4 regions of the Streptomyces sp. NPDC008125 genome follow, and region 3 is predicted to be linked to each of the others. Evidence: riboswitches for the same ligand, from Rfam matches in the RefSeq annotation. Region 3 holds a riboswitch; each other region holds the start of a gene.
The links. A riboswitch is a leader RNA that binds a small molecule or an ion and turns the genes downstream of it on or off. The one in region 3 is predicted to bind thiamine pyrophosphate.

Region 1 (3,683 bases), on a different contig from region 3:
ACGTATACATCGATGTACATAGTGCGTGCGCACTGGCGGCCGCTTCCCTTTCGTACGAGGCGGTCCCCGGGCCGTGACCGTGTGAATCCCGCCGGACGAACAGGGGTGCGCACAAGCGAGTTTCCGGTGGGGCCCCAGGGGCAGGCGTTCGGCATGGACAGAATCGAAGAAGTCGTGGAGACACAGGGCGACCTGCACCGTGTGGTGCTGGCGGCGGACACGAACGGTGACGGCAAGCCCGATGTGTGGATGACGGACACCACGGGGGACGGGGCCGCGGATCTGTATCAGTTCGACACCACGGGGGACGGCGAGGTCGACGTCACCATGGTGGAGCGCACGGAGACGGTCGGCCAGGACCGTGTCGTGGTCGAGGGCGACGGCGGTCACCCGGTGGAGGGCTGAGTACCCCTTCGCTGCCGCGCTCGGGGCCGAACCGGTGCGGCCCGCACGCGCTTCCTGCGGCTTCCCGGGTCGGACGGACGACCGGTGGCCGCACGCTCGCCGCCGCGTCCGGGTGTGTCGCCGCGTCCGGGTCGCCGGACGCGGCGAAGCTCAGTACAGCGTCCGCCAGGCGCCGCGCGGCCAGGCGAGTACCGCGAAGATCTGTACCGCGGCGGCCTGTTCGATGGCCTGGGTGGTCCCGCTGTCGTCGAAGCGCATCAAGCCGGTGGAGCTGTCCCGCCGTTCGGACCAGATGTGATCCGCGTAGTCGGCCATCGCCCGCCGGTAGACGGATCCACCCGTCACCGACTCCAGCAGCAGCAGGTTCTTGAAGAAGATCGAGTTGAAGAAGACGGGCTGGGTCGAGAGCCTGCCCCCGGTCACGAAGTGCTCGTACGCGGCCTCGGCCGTACGCGTGGCCCGGTCCAGGTACGTGCGGTCGCGGGTCGCCTCGTACAGCAGGACACCGACGCCGACGGGGACGCCCTGATTGTAGGACCAGACGGTCCGGTCGACCGAGCCGGTGAGGTCCAGGTTGTCCCAGTAGAGGCCTTCCGGGGTCCGCAGGTGGGTGTTCGTCCAGTCGTAGAAGCGCCTGGACGACGCGAGATAGCGGGACGTGCCGGTGATCTGGTGCAGGCGCAGGCCGAGTTGGGCGCCGGGCATGTTCGAGACCGTGTTGCGGCAGTGGTTCCAGTCGGCCTGGGTCCAGAACACCCCGCCGGGGGCGGGGTGTTCGGCGTCGGAGTCCCAGCCCGACTCGACGAGCGCGAAGATCTCCTCCGCGCGGCGGAGCGCGGCGCGGTCCCCGGTCTGCAGATGCAGCTGGGACTTGGCCAGTCCCACCCACTCGTTGTCGTCGTAGAACATGTCCCCGCCGTCGCCGTGCGGCGCGACCGGGTAGGAGTCGTAGCCGGCGAGGCCGGTGGTGCCGCCCGCCGCATTCCAGTACAGCTCCTGCGCCCTGGCGCGGGTGGCCAGAGCCGGGGCGTGGCGAGGGTCCACCAAAGCCAGGTCCAGGGCGGCGACATGGACCTGGGACAGAGGCCATTCGTAGGAGTACGGGCGGTCGTCGACGGCGACCGGGTACTGCTCGCGCACGAGCCCGGTGCCGTCCGCCGTGTCGAAGTACTTCTCCAGAGCGCCGTAGGTGACGCGCGCACGGGAGAGGAAGGCGGAGCGGGAGGGGAATCGGACAGCGGCCGGGACCGGTGTCGCGGACGCGGCGGCAGCGGTCGCCGGTACGGCGGTCAGGGCGGCCAGAGAGGCGCCGAGGACCTGACGGCGTGAGGGGGACCAGCGCATACGGAACTCTCCTGTTCGGGGGGGCGACGCAGGGTGCGGGGTGTCCGACAGTGCTCGACAACGTTGTCACCGGGGTCCGGGGACGTCAACGGCCAGGACGGAAACAGGCGGACGGAGATCGGTTCCGTCCCACGCCTCCCGTCGTCCCCCGGACTCCCGTGCCGGGATCGCGCCTCGGGGCCGCTCCGGTCACCCCCGCCGACCTGCCCCGAGCCGCCGTCCGGCTATCCTGGCCGCCGAAACCGGACACGGGGTGCCCCGCGCGGGGCTGAGAACACACCCGTCGAACCTGAACCAGCTAGTACTGGCGGAGGGATGTCTTCCATGGCGTTGCCGTATGCGCAGAACGACCGTGCGAACCCGGAGCGGGAAGCTCCGTACTCGCGGACCGCCTTCGGCGGCCGCATGCCCACCGCCCCCGGTGATCTGCGGATCGAGACTCACGGGATAGCCCCCGTGCCCGAAGAGCGCCGGTACGGCGGACCGGGCCGGCTGTTCACCGTCTGGTTCGCCCCCAACCTGACCGTGACCGGTGTCTTCACCGGCACCGTCGGCGTCGCGCTGGGCCTGGACTTCACCACGGCGCTTGTCGCGGTCGTCCTCGGCACGTTCGTCGGGGCGGCGCCCACCGCCTACCTCGGCACCTGGGGAAGCCGGACCGGAATCGGTCAACTTCCTCTTGCGCGACTGGCGTTCGGCCGTGCAGTCGTACTGCCCGGGGCCTTGCAGTGGCTCTCCTCGATCGCCTGGGACGCTCTGATCGGCCTGTTCGGCGGGGACGCGCTGGCCCAGCTGTGCGGCTGGCCGTTCTGGCTGGGCGTCCTGGTCATGATGGCCGCCCAGGGCGGGCTCGGCGTGCTGGGGTACGAGGCGATCCACCGGCTCCAGACCGTCATGACGTTCCTCCTGGCCGCCGCCTTCGCCGTGCTGGCCGTCAAACTGCTGGACGGTGTCCACCCCGCAGCCTCCGGTTCCGCGCACGGCGGCGACCGGGCGGGGGCCTTCGTCCTGACGTTCACGATCGCGCTGAGCCTGTCCCTGTCGTGGGCCCCGTACGCGAGCGACTTCAGCCGCTATCTGCCGACCGGTACCTCCCGGCCCCGCATGTTCTGGTTCACCCTGCTGGGCGTCAGCTTCTCCTTCGTGGCGGTCCAGACGCTCGGCCTGTGGGGCGCGTCCGTCTTCACCGATCAGACGGCACGGGGGATCGACACCCTTCTGGGCGGGGGCGCGCTCGGGGCGTTCGGGCTCCTCGCGGTGGCACTCGCCGCACTGTGCAGCAACGCCATGAACGACTACAGCGGTTCCCTGGCGCTGCAGACGATCGGGGTGCGCCTGCCACGCCCCGTCGCCGCTGCGCTCGCCGCGGCGCTCGGATTCCCGCTCGTGCTGTGGATGCACGCGGCCGACACCACCGCACGCTTCCAGAACGTGCTGCTCCTGGTCGGCTACTGGATCCCCGGCTTCGTCGCGATCGTGGCCGTCGACTGGGTGGTGAGGAAGAAGGACCGCGGCGGCGCCCCGTTCGACCTCGCGGCCGAGAGCGCCCGCGACCGGCCGTGGTGGCCGGCACTCGCCGCCTTCGCGGTCGCCTTCGCCGCGGCCGTGCCGTTCATGAGCACCGGCCTGTACGTGGGCCCGGTGGCGGAGGCCCTGCACGGAGCGGACCTCGCCTACGGTGTGGCGTTCCTCGCGGCCCTGGCGCTCTACGCCCCGCTGCGGCTGCGGCACCGCTCCTGACGCACCTCTGCCGGGACGGCATTCTCGGCATCGACGCGTGCACGGGCGCGCCCACATGCGCCCGCGTCGGCGCGCGGGCCCGCGCCCGCGTACACCCCGTCCCCCGACCTGCTGCCCTTGTGGCCCCGGACTCCCGCCGTCGCCGCGCTCCGCGAGCGGACCGAGGACTTCGAGACGCAGCGCGACCCGGCGGC
Region 2 (3,683 bases), on a different contig from region 3:
CTCCTTGTGATCTGCTATCGCGTGCACCACGATGGCGTCAATAGGGCCATGGGGGATCATTCCTGGCCAGATTCATCTACTGCGGGGTTGAACGATGCGCGAGTCGGTTCAAGCAGAGGTCATGATGAGTTTCCTCGTTTCGGAGGAGCTCTCGTTCCGTATTCCGGTGGAGCTCCGTTACGAGGTGAGCGATCCGTACGCGATCCGTATGACCTTCCACCTGCCGGGTGATGCCCCGGTCACCTGGGCTTTTGGCCGTGAGCTGCTGCTCGACGGCCTCAACAGTCCCAGCGGCGACGGTGATGTGCACATCGGTCCCACCGAACCCGAGGGGCTCTGTGACGTGCACATCCGGCTGCAGGTCGGGGCGGACCGGGCGCTGTTCCGGGCCGGCACGGCGCCACTCGTGGCGTTTCTCGACCGGACGGACAAGCTGGTGCCACTGGGGCAGGAGCACACGCAGGGTGACTTCGACGGCAACCTCGAAGAGGCGCTCGGAAGGATCCTCGCCGAGGAGCAGAACGCGGGCTGACAGGCTGTCAGCCCGCTGACTTTTGGGCCCTCCAGCCCGCTTCCGCGCTCACTTCCTGCGGCGGCGGCCCCTCCCGGTCCGTACGGGTGCAGGAGCTCCGGCTTCCGCGCCGAGCCCTGTGCGGTCCGCGGACACCACCAGAGCGGCGAGCGCCGTCGTGACGGGCACCGAGGCGACCAGTCCGATCGAGCCGACGAGTGTGCGGACGATCTCCTCGGCTACCAGCTCGCTGTTGGCGACCGTGCCCACACTGCTCTGCGCGATGGAGAACAGCAGCAGCAGGGGCAGCGCCGCGCCCGCGTACGCGAGCACCAGGGTGTTGACCACCGAGGCGATGTGGTCGCGCCCGATCCTGATGCCCGCTCCGTAGAGCCCGCGCGCCCCCATGGTCGGGTTCGCCTGGTGCAGCTCCCACACGGCCGACGTCTGGGTGACCGTCACGTCGTCGAGGACCCCGAGCGAACCGATGATGACACCGGCCAGGAGCAGACCGCTCATGTCGATGTCCGGATAGAGGCCGTGGATCAGGCCGGTGTTGTCGTCGGTGTTGCCGGTCAGCCCCGCCCAGTCGATGAAGACCGAGCCCAGCAGCCCGATCAGCACCAGCGAGATCAGCGTGCCGATCACCGCCACCGAGGTTCGCGCCGTCACTCCGTGGCAGGTGTACAGCGCGATGAGCATGATCGCGCTCGCCCCGACCACCGCCACCAGCAACGGGTTTGACCCCTGCAGGATCGCCGGGAGGATGAACAGGGTCAGCACGGCGAAGGAGACGGCGAGTGCCACGAGCGCCATCACCCCGCGCAGCCGTCCCACCACCACGACGGCGACGGCGAAGATGCCGGCCAGCAGGGCCATCGGCAGCTTCCGGTCCACGTCGGTGACCGAGTACTGCAGGTCGTGCGGGGCGTCCGGCGCGTACGCCAGCACCACCCCCTGGCCCTCGCTCAACTGGCGTGACGCCTCCGGCTGGACGATCTCGCCGAAGGTGCGGCCCTTGTCCTTGCCGCTGGTCACCTCGATGGTGGCCTTCTTGCAGTCGCCGGTCTCCCCGGCCGCCGCACCCGGCCCGGAGCCCGTCGACCCACCCCCTGTGGCGGGTACTTGGGCGGCGTTGACGTCCGCGCAGTTCACCCGCTCCACCTTCACCACCTCGCCCTGCTCGGTCTGCCGGTCGAAACCCACACCGGTGCGCTCGTGCGCGGGAGTGCCGCCGGGCCAGAGCACCGCCAGGCCGACGACCACCGCTACGGCGAAGGGGATCAGCACGCATGCGATGACCTTGCGCAGATGGGTCGAGACGGGTGCCGCGGGGCCATGGCTGTGCGTATGGCCGTGTGAGTGGTCCTGAGGTTCGGGATGGTCCTGGGAGGAGGTCACCGGGCGATCATCGCAAGAACGCGGGAGGCCCCCTGGTCAGCACGGCCGGGCGGGCGTTAGCGTGGTGGCACCTTTGCACACGCGGGAGCTCGGAGCACCGGGCTGAGAGGGCGCTGACCTCGTGAATCCTCACGGGACACGCTGCGCCGACCGCTGAACCTGTTACCGGGTAATGCCGGCGTAGGGAGTAGGTCTCATGACCACATCGGACGCACGCACGCCTGCCTCCACGACGAACGAGAGCGTCGGGGCGGGAAAGTCCATCGGCTGGCACAAGGGATACGTCGAGGGCTCGCGCCCCGGCCTCCGGGTGCCGGTCCGTCAGGTGCACCTGACCAACGGCAGGGACGTGACGCTCTACGACACGTCCGGTCCGTACACCGATCCCACCGTCACCACCGACGTCCGCCAGGGTCTCGCCTCCGTGCGCGGCGGCTGGATCGAGGACCGGGGGGACACCGAGGAGTACGAGGGGCGCCCGGTCCGTCCGGAGGACGACGGCCGCTCGCCCGCCTCGCGCGGCGGGCTGCGCAACCTCGACGCGGTCTTCCCCGGCGGCTCCCGCGCGCCACGGCGCAGCCGCGACGGCCGCCCCGTCACCCAGCTCGCGTACGCCCGGCGGGGGGAGATCACCCCGGAGATGGAGTACGTCGCGATTCGCGAGAACGTCGACCCCGAGGTCGTACGTGAGGAGATCGCGGCCGGCCGGGCGGTGCTGCCCGCCAACGTGAACCACCCGGAGATCGAGCCGATGATCATCGGCAAGCGGTTCCTGGTGAAGGTCAACGCCAACATCGGCAACTCGGCCGTGACCTCCTCCATCGAGGAGGAGGTGGACAAGATGGCCTGGGCGACGCGGTGGGGCGCCGACACGGTCATGGACCTGTCCACCGGCCGCAACATCCACACCACCCGTGAGTGGGTGCTCCGGAACTCCCCCGTGCCCATCGGTACCGTCCCGCTCTACCAGGCACTCGAGAAGGTCGACGGCCGGGCGGAGGAGCTGACCTGGGAGATCTACAAGGACACGGTCGTCGAGCAGGCCGAGCAGGGCGTGGATTACATGACGGTGCACGCCGGCGTGCGCCTGCCCTACGTCCCGCTGACGGCGCGCCGCAAGACCGGCATCGTCTCCCGGGGCGGCTCGATCATGGCGGCCTGGTGCCTCGCGCACCACAAGGAGTCGTTCCTCCACGAGAACTTCGAGGAGCTCTGTGAGCTCCTGGCGACGTACGACGTGACGTACTCGCTCGGGGACGGGCTGCGGCCCGGTTCCATCGCCGACGCCAACGACGAGGCGCAGTTCGCCGAACTGCGTACCCTCGGCGAGCTCAACACCATCGCCAAGCGGTACGGCGTGCAGACGATGATCGAGGGCCCGGGGCACGTCCCGATGCACAAGATCAAGGAGAACATCGACCTCCAGCAGGAGATCTGCGAGGAGGCGCCGTTCTACACCCTCGGCCCTCTGACCACCGATGTCGCGCCGGCGTACGACCACATCACCTCCGGGATCGGCGCGGCGATGATCGCCTGGTGGGGCACGGCGATGCTCTGCTACGTGACACCCAAGGAGCACCTGGGGCTGCCCGACCGGGACGACGTGAAGACCGGGGTCATCACCTACAAGATCGCGGCCCACGCCGCCGACCTGGCCAAGGGCCACCCGGGCGCGCAGGAGTGGGACGACGCGCTGTCGGACGCCCGGTTCGAGTTCCGCTGGGAGGACCAGTTCAACCTGGCGCTCGACCCGGACACGGCCCGCGCGTTC
Region 3 (3,683 bases):
CCGGGCTTGGTCGGGGTGGGCCAGCAGGGGCCGGTGCAGAAGTAGTCGACGCCGGGCTGTGCGGCGGCCGCGTCCACCTCGGACTCGGCGTGCGTGGAGCGGCCGATCAGCGGGGTCCCGCCGATGATCGCGCGGGCGGCGGGGACCGGCAGGTCGCCCTGGCCGAGGTGGAGGACGTCGGCGCCGATGGCGTGGGCGACGTCCGCACGGTCGTTGACGGCGAGGAGCTTGCCGTGACGTGCGCACGCTTCCGAGAACACCTGCAGGTGTTCCAGTTCCTCGGCGGCCTCCATGCCCTTGTCCCGCAGCTGGACGATGTCCACGCCGGAGGAGAGCACGGCGTCGAGGAACGCGGGGAGGTCGCCCTGCCGCCTGCGGGCGTCCGTGCACAGGTAGAGACGGGCGTCGGCGAGCAGGTGGCGCGGCGTGGACATGAAGGAGTTCCCCCGTGGGTCACCGCGGGCGCGGGCCGTGGAGTGCACGGCCCGCGACCACGTGTGCGGTCGTCTCGGTCAGACGGCGAGCGCCTGGGCGCGGCGCTTCACCTCCGTCCCGCGATTCTCGCTCAGCGCCTGCGCGGGGGTTCCCGGCAGGGTCGGGTCGGGGGTGAAGAGCCAGTCCAGCATCTCTTCGTCGGAATAGCCGTCGTCCCTCAGGAGCGTCAGGGTCCCCGCGAGGCCCTTGACCACCTTGTCGCCGTCGATGAAGGCGGCAGGCACCTGGAGCGTCCGGTTCTCACCGCGGCGCACCGCGATCAGCTGGCCTTCCTTCACCAGCTGCCGCACGCGCGTCACCTGGACATCGAGAAGTTCCGCGATGTCGGGGAGGTGGAGCCAGGCAGGGACGAGAGCATCGATCTTTGCGTCAATCTCGGTCACGAGGACAAGCGTGCCATCTGGGACCGACAGCCGGAAGCCGGGCCGACCGTACGGACCACGTCAGGACGGCGTCCGCGCAGGTCGCACGGGGGTCGGACGGGGTCGTGAGGGAGCGCGCGAGCGACGCCCCGGAGCTCAGCGGACGGCGGACTTCAGGGGTACGGCGGGGTCGGCGGCCCGCTCGGGGTCGACGGCCCGGCCGGAGGCGACGAGCTTGCGGCCCTGGGTGAGATCGCGCGGACGGCCGACCGCCAGCAGGGCGACCAGCGCGCCGTCGCGCAGCCAGAGCACGGTCCACTCCTCGTCGGAGGGGTCGCCGCGCCACAGCAGGGTGTCGGCGTCGGCGTGGTGCCCGGCGTACTGGACGAACCGGCCGAACTGCTCGGACCAGAAGTACGGCACCGGGTCGTACGGCTCCGGGGCGCCGGGTCCGCCGGCCCCCGTGATGCCCGCCGCGACCGTGCGCGGCCCCTGGAGCGCGTTGTCCCAGTGGTGGACGAGGAGGCGTGCGCCGTAGCGCGCGGAGGGGTACGAGGCGCAGTCCCCGACGGCGTACACCCCGGGCGCCGAGGTGCGCAGGCGGGCGTCGGCGGTGACCGATCCGTCGGGGCCGAGCGCGATGCCGGAGCCGGTGAGCCAGCCGGTGGCGGGGCGGGCGCCGATGCCGACGACCACCGCGCCGGCCGGGAGCCTGCGGCCGTCGGCGAGGACCACGGCGCCGGGTTCGACGCGGTCGACCCGGGCGCCGGTGAGGAGTGTGGCGCCGCCGCGCGCGTACCAGTCGGCCATGGGGGCGGTGACCTCTGCGGGCAGCGCTCCGGCGAGCGGCCGGCCGGCGGCCTCCACGACGGTGACCGTGCAGCCGGCGGCGCGGGCGGCGGTGGCGAACTCGGCGCCGATCCAGCCCGCGCCGACCACCACCACGTCGTGGCGCTGGGCGAGAACGGGCCGCAGCCGGGCCGCGTCGTCCAGGGTGCGCAGCAGGTGGGTGCCGGGGACCCCGGCGGCGCCGGGCAGCGTCACGGGTTCGGCGCCGGTGGCGACGACCAGGACGTCGTAGGGCACCGGGCCGTCCGGGGTGTCCACCTCCCGGTCGGCGGGGCGCAGGCCGGTGACGGAGAGCCCGAGGCGCAGACGGACGTCGAGCGCCTCGAAGTCGATGCCGAAGGCGGAGTGCTCGGCGGTACCGAGGAGCACGGCCTTGGAGAGCGGCGGCCGGTCGTAGGGCTGGTGCGGCTCCGCGCCGATCAGGGTGACGGGCGCGGTGTACCCCTCGTCCCGCAGCGCGACGGCGGTCTGCACCCCCGCCATGCCCGCTCCGACGATGACGACGCCGTGCTCCGGCGCCCGCTGCCCGCTCTGTTCGCTCACGCACCCACCCTAAGCACCTGACGCCCCGTCAGTGATCGGGGTGCGCGGGCCGCCTCGACGGCTCCTTCGTACCGCGCGGACGGCGGGGTTTAGGGTGGCTGCGGAAAGACACTCGCGGGAGCCCGGACGCACCGGGCTGAGAGGGAGGCTGGCGGCCTCCGACCGTAGGAACCTGATCCGGGTCATGCCGGCGAAGGGAGGGGCTGGACACCCATGCATGCTTCACAGGAACCGTCTTCCGCCGCGGGCGGGGGCACGGCGGGCGGGGGCACGAGCGGCGCGGACCGCCGGGGCCCCTCGTACGACGTGCTCGTCGTCGGGGGCGGCATCATCGGCCTGGTGACCGCCTGGCGGGCGGCGCAGGCGGGGCTGCGGACGGCCGTCGCCGATCCGGAACCGGGCGGCGGGGCCGCCCGGGTGGCGGCCGGGATGCTGGCCGCCGTCACCGAACTCCACTACGGCGAGCAGCTGCTGCTCGGGCTCAACCTCGCCTCCGCCGCCCGCTACCCGGAGTTCGTGGCGGAGCTGGAGGCGGTGAGCGGCCGGGAGACCGGCTTCCGCGCCTGCGGCACCCTCGCGGTGGCACTGGACTCGGACGACCGGGCGCACCTGCGCGAACTGCACGCCCTCCAGGAGCGGTCCGGCCTGGATGCGCAATGGCTGTCGGGGCGCGAGTGCCGGCGTCTTGAGCCGATGCTGGCGCCGGGCGTCCGGGGCGGGCTTCGGGTGGACGGCGACCATCAGGTCGACCCGCGCCGGCTGGCGGCCGCACTGCTGACGGCCTGCGAGCGGGCCGGGGTGGTCTTCCACCGCAGCCCCTGCGAGCGCCTGGAGACCGCGCGCGGCCGGGCGTCCGGGGCGCTGCTCGCGGACGGCACGGCGGTCTCGGCCGGCCAGGTGGTGCTGGCCGCCGGAAGCCTCAGCGGCCGGCTCCCCGGCCTGCCGGAGGGCGTCGCCCCGCCGGTGCGCCCGGTGAAGGGCCAGGTGCTGCGGCTGACCGTGCCGCGCGCGTACGCCCCCTTCCTCAGCCGGACCGTGCGCGCGGTGGTGCGGGGCCAGGACCTGTACCTCGTACCGCGCGAGAACGGCGAGCTGGTCGTCGGCGCGACGAGCGAGGAGATGGGCTGGGACACCACCGTGACGGCGGGAGGGGTGTACGAGCTGCTGCGCGACGCCCACGAGCTGGTGCCGGGCATCACCGAGCTGCCGCTCACCGAGACCCTGGCCGGGCTGCGCCCCGCCACCCCGGACAACGCACCGGTGCTCGGCCCGACCGCGCTGCCGGGGCTGCTCGTCGCCACCGGCCACGGCCGCAACGGGGTGCTGCTCACCCCCGTCACCGGCGACGCCATGGCGCACGCGCTGACCACCGGCACGCTGCCGGAGGTGGCCCGCCCGTTCGCGCCGGGCCGCTTCGCCACCCCTGTCGTCCCC
Region 4 (3,683 bases), on a different contig from region 3:
AAGGACCGCTCCACCAGCACCCCGAGGGGCAGCAGGATGAGGATCAGCACGGTCAGCAGGAGCCCCCCGAGGAGCGCCCACTGGCCGGCGCCACGCGGGCGGCGGGCGGTCTGCGCCGGGTCGACGAGGCGCAGGGCCCTCTCCCGGCTGCGTACCGTACGCGCGTGTACGGCCAGGATGGCGCCGACGGCGACGAACTGGACGAGGGTCAGTACCGCGGCGGTGGGCAGGTCGAGCAACTGCGCGGTCTGCCGGTAGATCTCCACTTCGAGCGTGGAGTAGGCGGGACCGCCGAGGATCTGTACGACACCGAACGAGGTGAACGTGAACAGGAAGACCATGAGAGCGGCGGCGCCCACGGCGGGGGCGAGCGCGGGCAGCGTCACCCGGCGCCAGGCGGCGAACCGCCCCGCGCCGAGCACCCGGGCGGCCTCCTCCTGGCGCGGGTCGAGCTGCGACCAGAGCCCGCCGACGGTCCGTACGACCACGGCGTAGTTGAAGAAGACGTGGGCCAGCAGGATCGCCCAGACGGTGGTGTCGAGGCGTATCCCCCACAGCTCGTCGAGCAGCCCACCGCGTCCGAGCAGGGCGAGGAAGGCGGTGCCGACGACGACGGTCGGCAGCACGAACGGCACGGTGACGATCGCGCGCAGCAGCTGTTTGCCGGGGAATTCGAGCCGGGCGAAGACGTAGGCGCCGGGGAGCGCGATCAGCAGGGTCAGCGCGGTGGAGGCGAACGCCTGCCAGGTGGTGAACCAGAGGACGCCCCCGAGGTCCGCCCGGCCGAGGACCTCGCCGAAGCGCGCGAACTGCCAGCCGTCCTCGGTCTTCAGCCCCCGGGCCACGATCGCGGCGACCGGGTACGCGAAGAACAGCCCGAAGAACGCGACGGGCACGGCCATCAGGCCGAGCCGCGTCGCGAGGGAGCGCGCGCCGCCGGTGGTGGTGGTGCGGGGGCGCGCGGCGGGTCCGGCTGTCTTCGGCACGGGGGGCTTCGTCACTTCACGACGAGCGAGGTCCAGGTCCGGACCCACTGCTCACGGTTGGCGGCGATCTCCTCGGGGGCCACGGTGAACGGCTTGTCCACGGTGGCGCCGAACTTGGTGTAGACCTCCGGCGGCTTCGCGTCCTTGAGGACGGGGTCGACGAACATCTGGAGCGGCATGTCCTCCTGGAACGTCCTGCTGATCAGGAAGTCCAGCAGTGCCTTGCCGCCGGCCTCGTTCTTCGCCCCGTCCAGCAGACCGGCGAACTCGATCTGGCGGAAGCAGGTCGCGGTGGCGACGCCGGTGGGGGCCTCGGCCGGCTGCGGGTCGGCGTAGTAGACCTCGGCCGGCGGGCTGGAGGCGTAGGAGACGACGAGCGGGCGGTCCGCGTTCGCCTTCTTGCCGCCCGCGGAGCCCGAGAACTCCTCGTTGTACGCCTGCTCCCAGCCGTCGACGACCTTGACGCCGTTGGCCTTCAGCTTCTTCCAGTAGTCCTGGTAGCCCTTCTCGCCGGAGTCGGCGACGGTGCCGAGCAGGAAGCCGAGGCCGGGCGAGGAGGTGGCGGCGTTCTCGGTGACCAGGAGGTTCTTGTACGCGGGCTTCAGCAGGTCCGCGAAGGACTGCGGCGGGTCCAGCTTCTTGTCGGCGAAGTACTTCTTGTCGTAGTTGACGCAGATGTCGCCGGTGTCGACTGGCGTGACCCGGTGCTTGGCGTCGAGCTGGGTGTCGGCCGAGACGTCGTCCAGTCCCTTCGCCTTGTAGGGGGTGAAGAGGCCCTGGTCGAGGGCGCGGGAGAGCAGCGTGTTGTCGACGCCGAAGAAGACGTCGCCGCGCGGGGAGCCCTTGGTGAGGATCTCCTGGTTGAGGGCCGCTCCTGCGTCGCCGCTCTTGAGGACCTTGACCGTGTAGCCGGTCTCCTTCGTGAACTCCTTGAGCACGTCGTCCGAGGCGGTGAACGAGTCGTGACTGACCAGGGTGACGGTCGTGGAGCCCTTGGAGGCGCCCGAGCCGGACGTGTCGTCGTCGGAGCTTCCGCAGCCGGCGAGTGCGGTGACGCCGAGTGCGGCGGCGAGCGCGGTCGCCGCGTACTTCGTCGTGGTGTGCATGTGGTTCCTCCTGGAGGTGACCAGGAAGAGACGCGGCCCCGCGCGCTCCGGCGGATTCCGGAAGCGGGCAGGGCGCAACAGCTTGAGTAATGACCGAACTTCCTACCCGGAATGACCCGGGCGAGGTTCAGAGGGTCTGCGGCCATCCGTTCACCGGTGCCGCACTCTCAGCGCTGTGGCGCTCCCCTGTCGGAATATGAAGTTGAATGCGGGGGCCAGGCTACACGGACCCTGTGCGGGGGCTTTGCCCCGGTCGGACCGACAGCGGCCGACCGACCGGGGCATCCCGAAGGGGTTTGCTCAGCGCTCGGCGGCGGCCAGCTGTCCGCAGGCCCCGTCGATCTCCTGGCCACGGGTGTCGCGCACCGTGACGGGCACTCCGTGGGCGGCGATGGCCTCCACGAACGCCTTCTCGTCCTCGGGGCGGGAGGCGGTCCACTTCGAGCCGGGCGTCGGGTTGAGCGGGATGAGGTTGACGTGCACCCGCTTGCCCTTGAGCAGCCGGCCGAGCCGGTCGCCCCGCCACGCCTGGTCGTTGATGTCGCGGATCAGGGCGTACTCGATGGAGATCCGGCGGCCGGACTTCTCGGCGTACTCCCACGCGGCGTCGAGCACCTCGCGGACCTTCCAGCGGGTGTTCACGGGCACGAGGGTGTCCCGGAGCTCGTCGTCCGGGGCGTGCAGCGAGACGGCGAGACGGCACTTGAAGCCCTCGTCCGCGAAGCGCAGCATGGCGGGCACCAGGCCCACCGTGGAGACGGTGATGCCGCGCTGGGAGAGGCCCAGGCCGTCCGGCTCCGGGTCGGTCAGCCGGCGGATGGCGCCGACGACGCGGTTGTAGTTGGCCAGCGGCTCCCCCATCCCCATGAAGACGATGTTGGAGAGGCGCGCGGGCCCGCCCGGCACCTCGCCGTCGCGCAGCGCCCGCATACCGTCCACGATCTGGTGCACGATCTCGGCGGTGGAGAGGTTCCGGTCGAGACCGGCCTGTCCGGTCGCGCAGAACGGGCAGTTCATCCCGCAGCCGGCCTGTGACGAGATGCACATCGTCACGCGCTCGGGGTAGCGCATGAGGACGGACTCGACCAGCGTCCCGTCGTGCAGCTTCCAGAGCGTTTTGCGGGTGGTGTCGTCGTCGCAGCTGATGTGGCGGACCACCGACATGAGGTCCGGGAACAGCGCTTCCGCGAGCTTGTCCCGCGATCCTGCGGGGATGTTCGTCCACTCCGACGGATCGTGCGCGTACCGCGCGAAGTAGTGCTGCGAGAGCTGCTGCGCGCGGAACGGCTTCTCGCCGGTCGCGGCGACTGCTTCCTTGCGCTCGGCGGGCGTGAGGTCGGCGAGGTGGCGCGGGGGCTTCTTGGCTCCGCGGGGCGCGACGAAAGTGAGTTCTCCGGGCTTAGGCATGGTTCTTCCAGTGTCGCAGACGCGACGGGAAGGGCCCGCCGTCCTGTGGACAGCGGGCCCTCGACGCGTAAGGACGCAGGTGGAGCACGGTGGGCGGAAGCGTTCCGGCCGGTGGGGCACGGCCCGTGGACCGCAGCCGGAACGTATCGCCTGAAACCTCAGCCGCTGCCGACGAACAGCACCA

Region 1: it holds a riboswitch for thiamine pyrophosphate, as region 3 does, so the genes downstream of both, ACFZAX_RS32195 (cytosine permease) here and thiO (glycine oxidase ThiO) in region 3, are expected to answer to the same signal.
Region 2: it holds a riboswitch for thiamine pyrophosphate, as region 3 does, so the genes downstream of both, thiC (phosphomethylpyrimidine synthase ThiC) here and thiO (glycine oxidase ThiO) in region 3, are expected to answer to the same signal.
Region 4: it holds a riboswitch for thiamine pyrophosphate, as region 3 does, so the genes downstream of both, ACFZAX_RS17145 (thiamine ABC transporter substrate-binding protein) here and thiO (glycine oxidase ThiO) in region 3, are expected to answer to the same signal.

Annotation. Positions count from the first base shown of each region.
Region 1 covers NZ_JBIBHR010000027.1:38,208-41,890, reverse strand. The annotation lists gene ACFZAX_RS32205 (hypothetical protein) at 154-405, shown strand; gene ACFZAX_RS32200 (glycoside hydrolase family 76 protein) at 556-1,749, opposite strand; TPP riboswitch at 1,989-2,082, shown strand; gene ACFZAX_RS32195 (cytosine permease) at 2,074-3,489, shown strand.
Region 2 covers NZ_JBIBHR010000014.1:205,000-208,682, reverse strand. The annotation lists gene ACFZAX_RS24150 (SsgA family sporulation/cell division regulator) at 95-532, shown strand; gene ACFZAX_RS24145 (YibE/F family protein) at 581-1,912, opposite strand; TPP riboswitch at 1,984-2,116, shown strand; gene thiC (phosphomethylpyrimidine synthase ThiC) at 2,109-3,683, shown strand, end outside.
Region 3 covers NZ_JBIBHR010000010.1:137,599-141,281, forward strand. The annotation lists gene thiE (thiamine phosphate synthase) at 1-434, opposite strand, end outside; gene ACFZAX_RS18790 (Rv2175c family DNA-binding protein) at 513-878, opposite strand; gene ACFZAX_RS18795 (FAD-dependent oxidoreductase) at 1,014-2,189, opposite strand; TPP riboswitch at 2,354-2,465, shown strand; gene thiO (glycine oxidase ThiO) at 2,463-3,683, shown strand, end outside.
Region 4 covers NZ_JBIBHR010000009.1:88,042-91,724, forward strand. The annotation lists gene ACFZAX_RS17140 (ABC transporter permease subunit) at 1-902, opposite strand, end outside; gene ACFZAX_RS17145 (thiamine ABC transporter substrate-binding protein) at 998-2,092, opposite strand; TPP riboswitch at 2,174-2,290, opposite strand; gene rlmN (23S rRNA (adenine(2503)-C(2))-methyltransferase RlmN) at 2,393-3,499, opposite strand; gene ACFZAX_RS17155 (phosphatidate cytidylyltransferase) at 3,658-3,683, opposite strand, start outside.